2 regions of the Alcanivorax xiamenensis genome follow, and region 2 is predicted to be linked to the other one. Evidence: predicted binding sites of a transcription regulator. Region 2 holds the regulator's gene; the other holds the start of a gene.

Region 1 (8,680 bases), on a different contig from region 2:
GTTTTACGAGACTCGTGACCTTCTCGGCATGCACCACAGAGTTCAATACCGGCGTCGAAACCTTGTCGGCCCCTGGGGTGGCGTAGTTTACGAGATGGGGGCGAAGAAGTCGAAAACAAGTGGGGGGAGAGGAGATGGTGGTAAAGATGTTGCGTTAACAGGAGTTTACATAAATTGTCCGACAATCATACATGTTGCCAGGGGAATGCTTGATTCCAGGCGCATTATGGGCTCGTCGCACGGGGTGCGGCTGGGTGTGCCGACGGGCCTGGCGCCAAAAGCGAAGGGCAGCGGGGGATACCCATGTGATCCACACGATGACTTACAGCGAGCCCCCAATCAGACTGAGAAAGTGGCCGTTGATCAAGGCATCGTCGTTCATTGAGGAGAAAACGATGAAGACGATCTTTCGGTCAGCCAAAGAGGGTGCCACCTATTTGCTGGCTCCAATAACCGCGCGGCCGTTGCTGGCCCGCGGCCTGCAGTTACTGCTGGTGCTCTGTGCCTATGGCGCGGGTGTACTGCTGGTGGAGCGGGTTTCCGGAGATGCCCGGGTGCCGGTGATTCTGTTCGCGGTGTACTTCCTGCCGGCGGTGCTGCGCTCCTGGTTGCTGTTCTACTGGTGTGTCCGTGACGAGGTAAAGGCGCTGATGGCTAACCATCGCCACACGGCCTCCTGACCGTCCCGCACTGCCTGTCAACGCGCCTCGGCGCCGCGCTAGTTGCGGCGCAGGAGGCGTTGTTTCTGGCGGTTCCAGTCGCGTTCCCGCTCGGTGGCGCGCTTGTCGAACTTCTGCTTCCCTTTGGCCAGGGCGATGTCCAGCTTGGCCAGCCCCCGCTTCCAGTACAGGCTCACCGGCACGCAGGTGTAGCCGTCCTTTTGCACGCCACTGAAAATGCGGGCCAGCTCGCGCCGGTGCAACAGCAACTTGCGGTTGCGCAGCGGGTCCGGGGTGATGTGGGTGCTGGCGGTGGGGAGCGGCTCGATGCGGGCGCCGAACAGGTAGGCCTCCCCGTCGCGGAGCAGGATGTAGGCCTCCGACAGGTTGGCTTTCCCTTCACGCAGGGATTTCACTTCCCATCCTTCCAGCGCCAGTCCGGCCTCGAAGTGCTCTTCCAGGTGGTAGTCGAAGCGCGCCTTGCGGTTCTGCGCCACGGTGCTGGATGGTGTTTTCGCTTTTTTCGTTTTGCCCATGGGGGCGCGATTATAGAGACAGCCCGGTGCTTTAGCGAGCGTCATTGGCATGCCGGCATGGACGTCCGGCGGTTTTGCGGCTTGAGCGCCTGTCGCAAAATCAACACAATGATCGCATTTCACCAAGGGGTAAGGTTTGCATGAAGCAAGGTGACAAGCCGGTCCATGGCATGTGGACCAGCCGGTGGGCGTTTATTCTCGCCGCCACCGGATCCGCCGTCGGGCTCGGTAACATCTGGAAATTCCCGTATTTTGCCGGGGAATATGGCGGTGGCGCCTTCGTGCTGGTCTACCTGCTTTGTATTGCGCTGGTCGGTGTGCCGATCATGGTGGCGGAGGTGATGCTCGGTCGCAAAGGCGGCATGAGCCCGGTGCATACGATGAAAAAACTGGCGGCGGAGAGCAAGGTGAGCCGCCGCTGGGCCGGGATCGGTTACATGGGCGCTCTGGCCGGGTTCCTGATCCTGTCGTTCTATTCGGTGATCGCCGGCTGGACGCTCTATTACATCTGGGACATGGCCCAGGGGGGCTTCCAGGGTATTTCCGCCGCCGGCTCCCTGGCTCACTTCGAGGGGATGCAGGCTAACGCCTGGTTGATGCTGGGCTGCCATACCGCCTTTATGATTCTGACCATGTGGGTGGTGGCCCGCGGTGTCAGCCGGGGGTTGGAAAAAGCGGTTCAGGTGCTGATGCCGCTGCTGTTCGTGCTGCTGATCGGGCTGGTGGTTTACGCCAGCACCACGCCGGGGTTCGCCCAGGGCGTGAACTTCATGTTCCACTTCGACTTTTCGAAGTTGTCCGGCAAGGCGGTGATGGCGGCCCTGGGGCAGGCGTTCTTTACTCTGAGCCTGGGGATGGGCGCGATCATGGTGTACGGCGCCTACATGCCTCGCGAGGTCAAGGATCGCCGTAGCGGCCAGGCCCGGCGGGTGTCCATCGTCTCCACCGTGGGGATCATCGCGTTGCTGGATACGCTGGTGGCGCTGGGTGCCGGCCTGGTGATTTTTCCGGTGGTGTTTTCCAACGGCCTGGAGCCCTCCCAGGGCCCGGGGCTGCTGTTCGTGACCCTGCCGCTGGCTTTCGGACAGATGCCCGCCGGCGTCATCGTCGGGACGGTGTTCTTCGTGCTGGTGATGTGCTCGGCGTTGAGTTCCTCGATTTCCCTGGGGGAACCGATGGTGGCCTGGCTGGTGGAGCGAGGGCTGGGGCGGCCGCTGGCGGCGGTCGCTGTGGGCCTCACGGCCTGGGTGATTGGTATCGGCACGGTGCTGTCCTTCAATTACTGGAAGGACGTGACTTTCCTGGTGGGCACCTTCTTCCAGAATGTGGACTTCCTTGCTTCCAGTCTGATGTTGCCCCTGGGCGGCATGCTGATCGCTATTTTCGCCGGTTGGGTGATGAAGGAAACCCAGGCACGCAAGGAACTGGCGATGAAGAGCTTCGGGCTGTACATGGTATGGCGCGCGGTGGTGCGCATCGTGGCGCCACTGGCGGTGGCGGCGGTGTTGCTCAATGCCTTGATCGGCGTGCTGGGGGGAAGCTGAGGCATGGCCGGGACGATTCGTGTCGAGGTGGTTTACGCCCTGCCGGAGAAGCAGGAACTGATTTCCGTGGAAGTGCCGGAAGGCGCTTCCATGATGGAAGCGGTGACCGCTTCGGGGATCGCCGAGCATTTTAACGGGCTGGATCCGGCCGGGCTCAGTATGGGGGTGTTCGGCAAGGTAGAGCCAAATCCGGCGGGGCGGACGCTGGCGGAGGGGGAGCGGGTGGAACTCTACCGGCCGCTTAAAGCGGATCCGAAATCAGCGCGCCGGGCCAGAGCCCGGCGTGCCAGCCAAGGCTGAGATTGGATTACTTGGCGGCTTCCTGACGCCGGTCCTCGGCGCGCCGCAGCAATTCCTGATCCTGGTGACCGGAGGTGCGCTCACGCAGGTCGCTGGTGGCCTGACCGTCGTAGTGGCTGTACTGCCCCTGGTCGAAGTGCACCACGATCTGCTGTTCCACCATTTCACCGTTACCGGGCTGATACTGCAGCAAGTAGTACCAGGTGTTGGGGGTGAACGGATCGGTCAGTGTGGGCGGGCCGAGCACGAAGCGAACCTGTTCGGGAGTCATGCCTGGTTGCAGGCCGGACAGCATATCCTCGGTGACCACATTCCCCTGGGGAATGTCGATACGGTACACCCCGGGAAAGCGCAGGGAGCTGCAACCGGCCAGCAGGGTGGTCAATATGGCAAAAAGGGCGATGATCCTTGGCATGGGTTTTCGACTTGGCATAATGTTCGGGCGATAATACAGACTTGAACGGGGGGAACAAGGTTCCCTGAAAGTCAGGCGATTCCCATAAGGCGGCTACGGAGCGAGTACATTGGATAATCAGGATCTTAGAAAGGCAGGACTCAAGGTGACCTTGCCGAGGGTGAAAATCCTTCAGCAGCTGGAATCCTCGGAATCCCGGCATCTCAGCGCGGAAGATATCTACAAGGCCTTGATGGAGGCCGGCGAGGACGTGGGGCTGGCCACCGTCTACCGGGTGCTCACTCAATTCGAGCAGGCGGGCATCGTATTGCGCCACAATTTCGAGGGCGGCTCCGCGGTGTTCGAACTGGCTGATGAAGGCCACCATGACCATATGGTCTGCACCGAGACCGGTGAGGTGATCGAGTTCGTCGATGAGGAAATCGAGAAGCGCCAGAAGATGATCGCCGACAAGCACGGCTACGACATCGTCGATCATGCCCTGGTGCTGTACGTCAAACCGAAGCGCAAATAACCGATCAGCCCAGGCCCGGTTCCACCGCCAGCCAGCCCAACGCCGCCTAGCGGCGCCACGCCCGCAAGCCCTGCTCCCCGACCCAATCCCCGTGCTTCAGGGCACGGGCGGTGGGGTTTTGTCAGGCCACTTCCTGGCCCTTCTCGAGCATTTCCCGGGCGTGGGCCAGGGTGGAGTCGGTGATCTCCACGCCGCCCAGCATGCGCGCCAGTTCCTCTACCCGGGCGTCCGGGGCCAGGGGCTGGATGCGGGTGCGGGTGGTGTTCTTGCTCTGAATCTTGTGCACTTGCCAATGTTGGTGCCCCTGGCTGGCCACCTGCGCCTGGTGGGTGATGCACAGCACCTGGGCGTGTTCTCCCAGTTCCCGCAGCAAGCGGCCGACGATTTCGGCCACGCCACCGCCAACGCCCACATCCACTTCATCGAACACCAGGCTGGGTACGGTCAGGTTGCGGGCACAGATCACCTGGATCGCCAGGCTGACCCGGGACAATTCGCCGCCGGAGGCGACTTTGGCCAGTGGCCGCAATGGCTGGCCGGGATTGGCGGAAAAGCGGAATTCCACCAGGTCCAGGCCCTCGGCGCCGGGGCTGTCGTCTTCCACCACGGTTTCCAGTCTGGCGGCTTTCATGCCCAGGGCCTTGAGCTGGGTGGCGATCTGGCGAGTGAGGGTGGTGGCGGCGGTCTTGCGGGCCTTGCTGAGTTTGCGGGCCTGACCCATGTAGTGCTCCCGGGCCTCTTCCTCCGCCTTCGCCAGGGCCTCAAGATGCTCGTCGAAGTGCTCCAGGGTGTCCACTTCCCGGGCCAGTTGCTGGTGGTGCTCCGCCAGTTCTTCCGGGCGCACCCGGTGTTTGCGGGCCAGGCTGTAGGCCTGCCCCAGGCGCTCTTCCACCTGTGCCAGCCGCTCCGGGTCCAGGTCCAGGCGATCCAGGTAGTGGCGCAGGGCTTCAGCGGCTGCTTCCACCTGCAGGCGCGCGGATTCCACCGTGTCCAGGGCTTCCGACAAGGCGTTGTCGTGGTCGCGGGCTTCTTCCAGCCAATGGCGGATCTGGCCCAGTTGATCGTTACAGGTGCCTTCCTCGCCATCGTACAGGGCCGCCACGGACTGCTGGCACAGCCGGATCAGCGCATCGGCATGGCCCAGGCGTTGTTGTTCCTGATCCAGTTCCATCAGCTCGCCCTCGCCCAGAGCCAGGGCGTCCAGTTCATCCAGTTGAAAGCGCAATAACTCCTGGCGTTCGCTTTGTTCGCGGGCGCCGGTGAGGGCCTGGTCGTGCTCCTGGCGGGCCTGCTGCCACCGAAGCCGCCAGGTCGCCGGCGTTGGCGAAGTTGTCGAGCAGTTGGCGGTGAGTGTCCCGATGCAGCAAGGCCTGGTGTTCATGCTGGCTGTGAATGCTGATCAGCAACTCGCCGAGCTGGCGGACGTCGGCGAGCGGGGCCGGCGTGCCGTTGATATAGGCCCGGGAGCGGCCGTCGGCGCGGACCGTGCGGCGCAGCAGGCAGTCATCGCCATTGTCCAACTCCCGCTCTTCCAGCCAGGCCTTGGCCTGGGCGTGGTTGGCCACGGTGAAACTGGCCAGCACTTCCGCCCGTTCGCAGCCCGGCCGAACCACGGCGGAATCCGCCCGTTCGCCCAGGGTCAGGGAAAGGGCATCGATCAGTACGGATTTGCCGGCGCCGGTCTCGCCGCTGATGACGGTGAGGCCGGATTCCGGTTCCAGTTCGAGTTGATCGACGGTGGCGAAATGGCGAACGCTCAAGTGAGTGAGCATGTACGGAACCCCCGTGTTTCCTGGTTTGGGCGTTTGCATTGGGGCGTGTGGCGGAGCCCGCCACACAGCCTGGACAACTGTTATTCTGGCCAGTGCCTTGTCGATGTTAGGCGATTCCGGCCGCGAGCGTAAGAGCGAGGTGAAGAGGAGTAACACTGGACGGCGACCGTTTCGCTGGCAACAATCGGCAGTGGGTGGGCGCTCCGCCCATCCCGATTGGCAGTAATGGGTGACGAAAGGCAGCTGTGGAACTCAACGAACGCAAGCAACGGTTACTCATGGCCCTGGTGGAACGTCACATCCGTGACGGTCAGCCGGTGGGCTCGAAAACTCTGGCCCAGGGAGGCGGCCTGGCGGTCAGCCCGGCGACTATTCGCAATATCATGGCGGAACTGGAGGATCTGGGGTTGCTGATCAGCCCTCACACTTCGGCGGGCCGGGTGCCCACTGAGAGGGGCTATCGCCTGTATGTGGATACGCTGCTGGCGTCCAGCGCCATGCGCAGCCCGGATCACCAGCAGTTGCGTGATGAATTGCGCCAGTTGCTGGCACCGGATCAATCGCCGCAGGAGTTGGTGTCCCAAGCGTCCAGGACGCTGGCGGAACTGACTCGCATGGCCGGTCTGGTGGCGGCGCCGAGGCGTCAGGTCAGCACGCTGCGGCAGGTGGAGTTCCTGCCACTGTCCGGTCAGCGCGTGCTGGTGATTCTGGTGGTGAACCGCTCCGAAGTGCAGAACCGTATCATCCATACCGCCCGCCAGTACGACGAAGCGGAATTGCGCCAGGCCGCCAACTACATCAATCACACCTACGGCGGTTGTGATCTGGACGCCATCTGTGACGGTCTGTTGAGCACCATGGCGGCGGACCGGGCGCAGATGGACGCTCTGATGCGGACCACCCTCGACGTGGCCGGTCAGGCCTTGAGGCAGTCCGGGGATGAAGAGTCCGATTACGTGGTGTCCGGGGAGTCCAATCTGCTGGATACCGCCCAGGCCGACAGCATCGACAAGTTGCGCGACCTGTTCAATGCCTTCAACCACAAGCGGGATATCCTGCATTTGCTGGAACGCAGCATAAAAGCCGATGGCGTGCAGATCTTCATCGGCCGGGAGTCCGGCTATCAGCCGTTCGAGGAGTATTCGCTGGTATCAGCGCCGTATCGGCTGGAAAACGGCCCGGTGGGCGTGCTCGCCGTGGTCGGCCCTACCCGCATGGATTATGAGAAAGTCATCCCCACCGTGGACATCACCGCCCGCATCCTTTCCGCCGCCCTCAATCAACTGTGAAAAGCAATGAAGAGTTAATAGTGAACAGTGAATAGCGCGCGATGAAGCGTGGTGGGCGCTGAAAGCCAAGAGGCCGCGTCCAGGTGTTGGGCGCGGCCTTTTTGTTTTTGATGTTAACTCTTCACTATTAACTGTTAACTGCTTTCTCGCTTGCCCTTGAATCCGCTCAACCTGTTCCCATATCTTTGCCCGCTTTCCCGAGATGGAGCCCGCATTCGGGTATTTTGGAGTGGATATGAACGATCAGGACAAACAGAACCCCCAAGATGAGGCGGTGTCCCAGGATTCCGAACTGGAGACCCCCCAACCTGCCGCCGAGGTGACTGACGAAGACGCCGCCGCGGAGCCGGATGCGGCCCGGCAACTGGCCGAGGCGCAGGAGCAGATGCAGCGTCTGGAGAAAGCGCTGGCCGAAGCGGACCTGCGCGCCCAGGCGGAAATCCAGAATGTACGCCGCCGTGCCGAACGTGAGGTGGAGAACGCCCACAAGTTCGCTTTGGAGAAATTCGCCGGTGATCTGCTGTCCGTGGCGGACAGTCTGGAGCGAGGGCTGTCGACCCTGGATGCCGGGGATGAGGCGCTCAAACCCGCCCGCGAGGGGCTGGAGCTGACGCTGAAGGTGCTGATGGATGCCTTCGGCCGGCACAACCTGGAGCAGGTGGACCCCCACGGCGAGCCCTTCAATCCCGAGCGCCACGAGGCGATGACGATGATCCCGGCCCCCGGGGCGGAGCCCAACACCGTGATCGATGTACTGGAGAAAGGCTACCTGCTCAACGGCCGCCTGATCCGCCCGGCACGGGTGGTGGTCAGCAAGGCGGAAGGTTGATCCGGCTCCCTTGAAAAGAATCGGGGCGCCGCCATATAGCTGGCAAGTTCATTGAGGTTCAACTGTCCGGGTGGCCTTTGGCATTCGGATCGTGTGAAGGAGAAACAGACGTTATGGGTAAGATTATTGGTATCGACCTTGGCACCACCAACAGCTGTGTGGCTGTTATGGAAGGTGACAAGACCAAGGTGATCGAAAACGCGGAAGGCGCGCGCACCACGCCGTCCATCATTGCCTACACCGAGGACAACGAGGTGCTGGTCGGGCAGGCCGCCAAACGTCAGGCGGTGACCAACCCGCAGAACACCGTGTACGCGGTGAAGCGCCTGATTGGCCGTCGGTTTGAAGACGAGGTGGTGCAAAAGGACATCAAGATGGTGCCCTACAAAATCACCAAGGCCGACAATGGCGATGCCTGGGTCGATGTGAAGGGCGAGAAAATGGCGCCCCCGCAGATTTCCGCCCAGGTGCTGAAGAAAATGAAGAAGACCGCGGAGGACTATCTGGGTGAGCCGGTGACCGAAGCCGTCATCACCGTGCCCGCGTACTTCAATGATTCTCAGCGTCAGGCCACCAAGGACGCCGGCCGTATCGCCGGTCTGGACGTGAAGCGGATCATCAACGAGCCCACCGCCGCGGCCCTGGCCTATGGCCTGGACAAGAAAGGCGGTGATCGCACCATCGCGGTGTACGACCTGGGCGGGGGTACTTTCGACCTGTCCATCATCGAAATCGCCGAAGTGGACGGTGAGCACCAGTTCGAGGTGCTGGCCACCAATGGTGACACCTTCCTGGGTGGCGAGGATTTCGACCTGGCGCTGA
Region 2 (8,680 bases):
CGGTTTCGTGAAAGTTAGCCCATCCCATTGATTTGGCTGATAATTGTTCCGAGGCACCAAGCTGTGCAAACACCGATGAGGCATTTCCCATGGAGTTCGTGACCACTTGCCTGCCAGGCCTGGCCCCGCTGCTGGCCGAGGAACTGGAGGAACTGGGCATATCCGTAACAGAGACCGGTAACGCCCATGTCATCATCGACGGGCGCCAGGAAGACGGCCTGCGGGTATGCCTGTGGTCGCGGTTGGCGGAGCGGGTGTTGCTACCGCTGGTGACCCTGGAGATCAGCGCGGAGGAAGCCCCCGAAGCACTGGCGGCGGCGCTGGACTGGCCGGCCCTGGTGGCGGCCGGCGCGCCGCTGTTCCTCAATCTTGAGCACGGCAAGGGCGTGCGTGGTGATAACCGTATCAGCACCCGGCGGTTGGCGCGGGCGCTGCCGCCATCGTTGCGTGTCTCGGACAGTGAACTGGGGGCATGCTGTGTGCGCGGGCGTCTGGACGAGAATCAGGCCCACTTGTGGCTGGATCTGGCCGGCACGCCGTTGCATCGGCGCGGCTATCGCCTGCGCGAGAATCTGGCCGCCGGCATACTCAGAGCCGGTGGTTGGCACCATCCGGACCGTCCCTCCATGGTGCTGGATCCGTTCTGCGGTAGTGGCACCCTGCTGATCGAGGCGGCCTGGATGGCCGGCGGCGTGGCGCCGGGCGCCTTGCGTCAGGACTACGGCTTCATGGCCTGGCGCGGGTGCCGGCGGGCGTTGTGGGAAGGGCTGCGCGAAGAGGCCGCCGCCACCTTGCATAAGCTGCCGTCGTTACCGCCGCTGAAGGGCTTCGACGTGGACAACCGGGCGATTCAGTTCGCCATGGATAACGCCGAGCGGGCCGGGGTACGGCGCCTGCTACACCTGGAGCGGCGCGAACTGGGCGCCCTGCGTCAGCGGGACCTGGGCGACACCGGTCTGCTGGTGACCAATCCGCCCTGGGGCGAGCGCCTGGAAGAACGGGAGCGTTCCGCCTGGCTGCACGCCGGTCTCGGTCGTTTGATGGGGCAAAGGGCACTCAACTGGACCGCGGTGCTGTTGGGCACCGATGTCACCACTCTGGATCGTTGCGGCATGGCGCTGCAAAGCCAGTATCGCCTGCTCAACGGCCCGCTGAAGAACTATATCCGCGTCTACCGCCCACGGCCGCCGGTGGCGGAGTCACCGCTGCGGGTGGCGGCGGAGCCCGGTTTCGCGCCGCCGGAGGGGGCGGTGCCGCTGCTGAACCGGCTGCGCAAGAACGGTAAACACCTGCGCCGCTGGCTGGAGCGTGAGGATATTCAATCGTATCGCCTCTATGATCGTGATCTGCCGGAGTTCAATGTGGCGGTGGATATTTATGGCGATCAGGCGCTGGTACAGGAATTCAAGGCGCCGTCCTCGATTGACCCTGAAAAGGCCAAGGAGCGCCGCCAGTGGGCGGTGAGCGCGGTGCGCTCGGCGTTGGCGGTGCACCGAGAGCAGGTTCATCTGCGCACCCGTGAGCGGCAGAAAGGGCACAGTCAGTATCAGAAGCTGGACAGCCGGGGCCAATACAAGGTGGTGCGCGAAGGGCGTGCCCATCTGCTGGTGAATCTCAATGATTATCTGGATACCGGCCTGTTCCTGGATCATCGGCCGATGCGGCTGCGGCTGGCTGAGGAGTCCGCCGGCAAACGCGTCCTGAATCTGTTCGCCTATACCGGTGCCGCCAGCGTTCATGCCCTGGTGGGCGGTGCCCGCCGGGTGGTGACGGTGGATGCGTCGCGCCGTTATCTGGACTGGGCCGCCTGCAACCTGGCCCTGAACGGCTTTTCCAGTGACGCCCACCCGCTGGAACGGGCCGATGTGATGGGCTGGCTGGAAACCTGCCGCGAGCAGTTCGACGTGGTGTTTTGTGACCCGCCCACCTTTTCCAATAACAAAAGCCGCCAGGATTTCGTGGTCCAGGAGCATCATGGCGAATTGATCCGCCGTATTCTCAAAAGGCTCGAGCCCGGCGGTGTCCTGTACTTTTCCTGCAACTTCCGCCGCTTCGAGATGGATGAAAGCATTCGTCGCTGGTATCAGGTGGAAGACCTTACCCAATGGAGCACCCCGGAGGACTTTCGCCGTCACGGGTTGCACCATTGCTTTGCCATTCGTCACGGAGAGACACCATGAGCGTCACGCTTTACACCACCTTGGGATGCCATTTGTGTGAGCGGGCCCGGGACATGCTGCTGACCGTGGATCCGATGCTGGCCATCGAGGCCATCGACATTGCCGAGGACGACGATCTGATCGTCAGGTACGGTGAGCGTATTCCGGTATTGCGCCGGGGCGACCAGGAGCTGGCCTGGCCGTTCGGACTGCTGGACGTACGCGCGTTTCTGATGGGTGAGCGGTTGCTCTGATCGCTTCGAATCCACTCTGGGCCACGAAGCCGCTGTGGGAAGCTTGCTTGCAAGCGAATTGTTACTTTTATCCAAAGAATTCGCTTGCAAGCAAGCTTCCCACAATGGCTTTAGCAGCTAAGGGCTAAGGGCTAAGGGCTAAGGGCTAAGGGCTAAGGGCTAAGGGCTAAGGGCTAAGGGCTAAGGGCTAAGGGCTAAGGGCTAAGGGCTAAGGGTGTGCCGGCGTAGTGTGTGTCAGCGCGGCCGGCCAGTCCCGTTGCAAAAACGCCAGGGTGTTGGCCAGGGTTTGCTGGGCCAGAGCCTGCGTTGTTTCCCCCCGCAGGGTCGCCACCCGTGCGCCGATCCAGGGGAGCAGGCAGGGCTCATTGCGGCGTTTTTTCGCCGGCGGTTCCGGCAAGTCCCGGGGCAGCAGGTAAGGCGCGTCGGTTTCCAGCAGCAACCGGTTACCGGGAATGTGCGGCACCAGTTCGGCCAGCTCCCGTCCGCGCCGTTCGTCGCAGACCCAGCCGGTGATGCCGATGAAGCAGTCCAGGTCCAGATAGTCGAATAGCGGGCGGCGTTGGTCGGTAAAGCAGTGCACCACCACGGCGGGCAAACGGTCCCGCCAGGCCTTCAGTATTGGCAGGAAGCGGTCATGGGCATCCCTTTGGTGCAGAAAGACCGGCTTGCCATGGTCCACCGCCAGCGCCAGCTGTGCCTCGAAGGCGTTCTCCTGATCCGGGCGTGGGGAGAAATCCCGATTAAAGTCCAGGCCCATCTCGCCGGCCGCGGCCACCGCCGGTTGCTCCAGCAGTTCCCGTAATTCCGACAGGACGTCGTCGTTACAGAAGCGGGCACTGTGTGGGTGCAGGCCGGCGGTACAGAACAGGCCCTGGTTCGGGTAGCGTTGACACAACGCCACTGCTTGCCGGGATTCCTCGACGTTGGTGCCGGTCAACAACAGACGGGTTACCCCGGCCTCGCGGGCCCGTTGTAACACCGCTTCACGGTCTTCGGCGAATTGACGGTCGGTCAGGTTGACACCGATATCGGCCCATTGGCACTCATCGGCTGGACATTCGCTGGACGGAAACGTATTGGATCCCGGCATACTCATCCGGCGCCTTGGCCCTGAACCGGCGTCAGGCCGCCCAGCCGTTCTTCAAGCCGCTCACGCAGATCCTCCACCCGGCGCCGGTTGGCGCCGAAATCGTAGTATCCGACCCGGGACGCGGAGCGCACTTCAATACCGCCATTCTCGTGCACGTAAAAAGTGACGTCATCAACGAAGCGGAGGACGCGGCTGGTGAAACGGGCCTGCAAGCGGGCCGGTCCCACCTGCTCGAAGCTGACGCGGGGCAGGGTGGCCAGCACCTCGCTCAGTAATTTGAGACTGCCGGCGCGATCGGCGTAGCCTGGAAGAGGTTCCACCCGATGCCGTTCATCCGTGGCCAGGCTGGACACGCAATTGGGGGAGGACGGGCAGGGCGCTAACAAACGGGTGTCGTTCATGGCAAAGCTACTCAGCAATAACAAACCACAGACACAGAGAACACGGCGGACATGCCGTGAGAGAACCCGTGATGCGCCCCCGGCGCTTGGCATCCATTGGGATGCCCGACCCTCCCTGGCACGTCGACTGATGTCGCCGTTATCACTGTGCTTCTTAGGTCCTGACCGTCCGTTCATGAAGGTTCCGTCTCAGGCTACGTTCCATGGTGCCTCCATGGCCGCTACGGAAGGTCATGGCTTTTCATTCCCCGGCCATCAAGGTGGCGACAACAGGACCACGGGTGCCGCGGAGAAAACGCAAATGCGTGCGTAGTGTAACTGGTGGCCACGCATTTTGTCTCCCCGGGGGAAAACCGGGGCTTAATGCGCGTTCGGATCGCGGATCAGGCCGACAAACACCCCTTCGATGATCAGTTGATCCGCGGGCACCTGGATCGGCTCGTAGTCCTCATTGGCGGGCAGCAAGGTGGCGTCGGACTTGTTCAGCCGCAGGGTCTTCACCGTCACCTCCTCGCCAATGCGGGCCACCACGATTTCACCGGAACGGGCCGTTTCGCTCTTGCGCACGGCAATCAGATCGCCGTCGAAGATGCCGGCGTCGATCATGCTGTCGCCCTGCACCTGGAGCAGGTAGGTGGGCCGCTGGCGAAACAGTCCTCGCGGCACCGGTACCGTGCGCTGCACGTTTTCCACCGCTTCGATCGGGGTGCCGGCGGCCACCTTGCCCACCACCGGAAGCTCGTCCTCGTCACCGAGGGCGGACTCCAAAAGCTGAATGCCGCGGGAGCGGTCGCTGTGCAGGCGGATATAGCCCTTACGCTCCAGAGCCCGCAGGTGATCGGAGGCGGCGTTCTTGGACTGGAACCCCATTCGTTCGGCGATTTCCGCCCGGGTGGGGGCCATGCCGGTGTCCGCCTGGGAGTCACGGATGCAATCCAGTACCTGCTGCTGGCGGAGGGTCAGTTTGCTGCTCATGTCGGTCTCCTGTGGGTCGCCACGACGGGAATGGAGTACTGATAATACGAACAGTACAATATGTCCAGTATTTTTGTCATCCCCGATGTTGTTACAAAGCGCTCTCCACTCGCCTTGCATGGCCATCCAGGCTAGGCTATGCGCTCGGCGCTTCCCGGGGGGGAGGCGCCGTCGTGGTGTTGTATTCGCTGCCAATGCAGCTCCCACGGTGGCTTGTGGCACCTCTCCGTGGGAGGCTGGCTTGCCAGCGAATAATACAAACACCCGGACCTATCCCATTCGCTTGCAAGCAAGCTCCGACAGCGGCTTCGTAGTTTCCTTTGTGGGAGCTGCCTTGGCGGCGAATGGCGTGCGGACAAGCGGTTCCAAGACTGTGGGGCCGCCGTGGGTTGGGGGAGAAATGAATCAGGCCGAATGGCAACGTTCTCAGCAGGCGAGGGTGGCGTCGTTACTTTCCGGCGTGCCGTTTTTCAATGAAGTGTCCCGTGATGATGCCGATCAGCGTGCCTTGTTGCTGGCCGCTACCCGGATTCTGGAAGCCGCTCCGGGCGAGCTGGTGATCAAGGCCGGTGCCGAGGCCCGCGGGCTTTATTTTCTGCTGCGCGGCGAACTGTGGGTGCTTGGCGAAGGCTCACCGCCGCCGGTGGTCTACCGGGTGTCTCCGGGAGAAGTGTTCGGCGCGTTGTCGCTATTGCTGGAGACGCCGCGCAGCGCCTCCTTGAAGGTGGCGGAGGGGGATCAGGCGAAACCGGCGGTGCTGGCGCGTTTGTCCTTCGCTGATTTCGATGCGCCGAGCTTGGCCTTGTTCAGTCTTGCAACCCGCCTGGCGCTGTTTCACATGCTGGTGCATCAGATTCGCTGGGCGGTGGAGGTGCAGCGCCTGGCGGCGCCGGATGCGGAACTGGAAGCGGCTCTGCGCAAGATCCCGCTTTATCAGGGCGAGAAGGAAACCGTGCGGGAGCTGGCGGCGCTGCGTGAACAGGCGCGGGCGCTGGCGGCGCTGCTGTGCCGTTGGAATGACCACCCCCGCGCCGGCCCGGCGATGACATAGTGAAACCCCGGCCGGCCCGCTGGCCGGCCAGTCGCATGGCTCACGGACCGATCAGGCCGCGAACCGTCAGTCCGATTTCTTGTCCTTGCGCTGGACTTTCACCGCCAATACGTCGCAATGGGCGCCGGGCACCAGACCGCGGGCGGTGGAACCCAGCAACAGAGCCAGACCGCTGCGGGTATGACTGCCCACCACGATCAGATCCGCGCCCAGGGCATCGGCCTTGTCGACGATGGTCTTCTCGATGGAGCCGAGTTCCACATGGATGCGGTCCTCGCTGATCTGGTACTGGCGGGCGTATTCCAGGGCGGTTTCGCGTGCCTGTTTGACCAGGCCGCTTTGCAGGTCGGTGACGTCCATCGGCACGTCGGCGCCGTAGGCCAGTGCCAGCGGCTCGATCACATGGATCAGGTGCAACTCGCCGGAGGCGTTGCCCTCCAGTACCCCGGCGGCACGGCACAGGATGTCGGCGGACTCGTCACTGCAGTCGATGGCGACAAGAATTTTCTGATACGGAGCGGTCACGGCGATCTCCCTCGAACGCTTTTTATCGAGTATAGCCCGGTCCCGGGAAGCGGTCGATTGATGCGGGTCAAGGCCCGCTGAAAGGCCCCCAAAAGGGATTGTGGCCCCCCGAAGCTTGACCGGACGTTAGCGCCGCTGTCTAAATAGGCGCCCCTGAGGGCCCCCGAAACGGGGCCTGGACATCGTATCCGGCCTTTCCCGGCAAGGCGAAGGCCGGATCGACCGACTTCTCGGTAATTCAGTTGTGGGTGACGAACGTAATGGGTAAGTCCCTGGTAATTGTGGAGTCGCCGGCCAAGGCGAAGACCATCAACCGCTATTTGGGCGATGACTTCATCGTCAAGTCCAGCGTGGGCCACGTGCGCGATCTGCCGGTCAGCGGCGGCGGCAAGAAGTCCACGCCCCAGGAACGGGCCAAGGAGGCGGCCTATACCCGTTCGCTGCCGAAGGAAGAGCGCGAGGTTTATAAAAAGAAGAAAGCGCAGTCCCAATTGATCAACCGCATGGGCGTGGACCCGGACCATGGCTGGAAGGCGCACTACGAGATCCTGCCCGGCAAGGAAAAGGTCATCGATGAACTCAAGCGTCTGGCCGCCAAGGCCGAGCGCATCTATCTCGCCACTGACTTGGACCGCGAAGGGGAGGCCATTGCCTGGCACCTGCGGGAAGTGATCGGCGGTGACGATGACCGTTTCGACCGGGTGGTGTTCAACGAGATCACCAAGAAGGCGATCCAGGCCGCGTTCCAGGAACCGGGCAAGCTGGATATGAGCCGGGTGGAAGCCCAGCAGGCACGCCGTTTCCTCGATCGGGTGGTGGGGTTCATGATCTCACCGCTGTTGTGGGAAAAGATCGCCCGCGGCCTGTCCGCCGGCCGGGTGCAGTCGGTGGCGGTGGAGCTGGTGGTGGAGCGCGAGCGGGAAATCCGCGCCTTCACCCCGGAGGAGTTCTGGGAGCTGCACGCCGACACCCACGACAGCAAGCAGCAAGCGGACCAACTGCGTCTGCAGGTGGCCCGTTACCAGGGTGAAAACTTCCGGCCAAACAACGCAGAGGACGCCGAGCGCCACCGTGAGGCACTGCATCGCGCCGGCCAACTGACCATTTCCCAGCGCGAGGAGCGGCCGACCCGGTCGAAACCCTCGGCGCCGTTCATCACCTCCACGCTGCAGCAGGCGGCGAGTACCCGTCTGGGCTTCGGGGTAAAGAAAACCATGATGATGGCCCAGCGCCTCTACGAGGCCGGCCATATCACCTACATGCGTACCGATTCCACCAACCTGAGCGCGGACGCGGTGACGGCGTGCCGGGCCTGGATCGATGACAAGCTGGGCGAGAAATATCTGCCGGCGAAACCACTGTCCTATTCCAGCAAGGAAGGCGCCCAGGAGGCCCACGAAGCGATCCGGCCTTCCGATGTCAATCGCACCTCCGAGTCGCTCAAGGACATGGAGCGCGATGCCCAGCGCCTGTACGAATTGATCCGCCGCCAGTTCATCGCCTGCCAGATGCCGCCGGCGGAATACCTGAGTACCACGCTGACCGCCGAGGCGGACGGTTACGAGCTCAAGGCCAAGGGCCGCATCATGAAGTTCGACGGCTGGACCCGGATCCTGCCGCCGGCGGCGCGCAAGGGGCAGGAAGATACGGTGCTGCCGGATCTCAAGCAGGGTGACGTGCTGGTGATCGATCAGGTCGACGCCACCCAGCATTTCACCAAGCCGCCGGCCCGTTACACGGAAGCCAGTCTGGTCAAGGAATTGGAGAAGCGCGGTATCGGCCGGCCGTCCACCTACGCCTCGATCATTTCCACGATCCAGGATCGCGGTTATGTGCGGCAGGAAAGCCGCCGCTTTTACGCGGAGAAGATGGGCGATATCGTCACCGATCGCCTGGTGGAAAGCTTCCCCAATCTGATGGATTACAACTTCACCGCGCGGATGGAGGAAACCCTCGACGAGATCGCGGAGGGCAAACGCCACTGGCGTGATGTGCTCAACGATTTTTACCAGGATTTTCAGGCCAAACTGGAGGCCGCTCAGGGCGAGGGCAGTGGCAAGCAGGCCAAGGGCGGCATGCGTGCGAATCTGCCCACGGACACCGACATCGCCTGTCCCACCTGCGGCCGTCCGATGCAAATCCGTACCGGCTCCACCGGTGTCTTCCTGGGTTGCTCCGGTTATAGCCTGCCGCCCAAGGAACGCTGTACCGCCACGCTCAATCTG

The links. The regulator LexA, encoded in region 2, represses DNA repair genes until DNA is damaged. The targets are predictions, from matches to a motif close to TACTGTNTANNTANACAGTA.
Region 1: the regulator LexA is predicted to act here: its motif matches at 5,816-5,835, upstream of hrcA (heat-inducible transcriptional repressor HrcA).

The regions. Positions count from the first base shown of each region.
Region 1 is NZ_AQPF01000008.1:49,707-58,386, reverse strand. Features, by position in the region: RNA gene ssrA (transfer-messenger RNA) at 1-73, opposite strand, end outside; gene A6D6_RS07550 (hypothetical protein) at 396-680, shown strand; gene smpB (SsrA-binding protein SmpB) at 719-1,195, opposite strand; gene A6D6_RS07540 (sodium-dependent transporter) at 1,336-2,739, shown strand; gene A6D6_RS07535 (RnfH family protein) at 2,743-3,039, shown strand; gene A6D6_RS07530 (outer membrane protein assembly factor BamE) at 3,047-3,454, opposite strand; gene fur (ferric iron uptake transcriptional regulator) at 3,564-3,968, shown strand; gene A6D6_RS07520 (DNA repair protein RecN) at 4,090-5,193, opposite strand; gene A6D6_RS22135 (AAA family ATPase) at 5,174-5,740, opposite strand; gene hrcA (heat-inducible transcriptional repressor HrcA) at 5,986-7,029, shown strand; gene grpE (nucleotide exchange factor GrpE) at 7,265-7,858, shown strand; gene dnaK (molecular chaperone DnaK) at 7,972-8,680, shown strand, end outside.
Region 2 is NZ_AQPF01000017.1:48,483-57,162, forward strand. Features, by position in the region: gene rlmKL (bifunctional 23S rRNA (guanine(2069)-N(7))-methyltransferase RlmK/23S rRNA (guanine(2445)-N(2))-methyltransferase RlmL) at 90-2,180, shown strand; gene A6D6_RS11915 (glutaredoxin family protein) at 2,177-2,413, shown strand; gene A6D6_RS11920 (TatD family hydrolase) at 2,622-3,509, opposite strand; gene A6D6_RS11925 (DUF1499 domain-containing protein) at 3,506-3,904, opposite strand; gene lexA (transcriptional repressor LexA) at 4,265-4,879, opposite strand; gene A6D6_RS11935 (cyclic nucleotide-binding domain-containing protein) at 5,280-5,930, shown strand; gene A6D6_RS11940 (universal stress protein) at 5,997-6,455, opposite strand; gene topA (type I DNA topoisomerase) at 6,716-8,680, shown strand, end outside.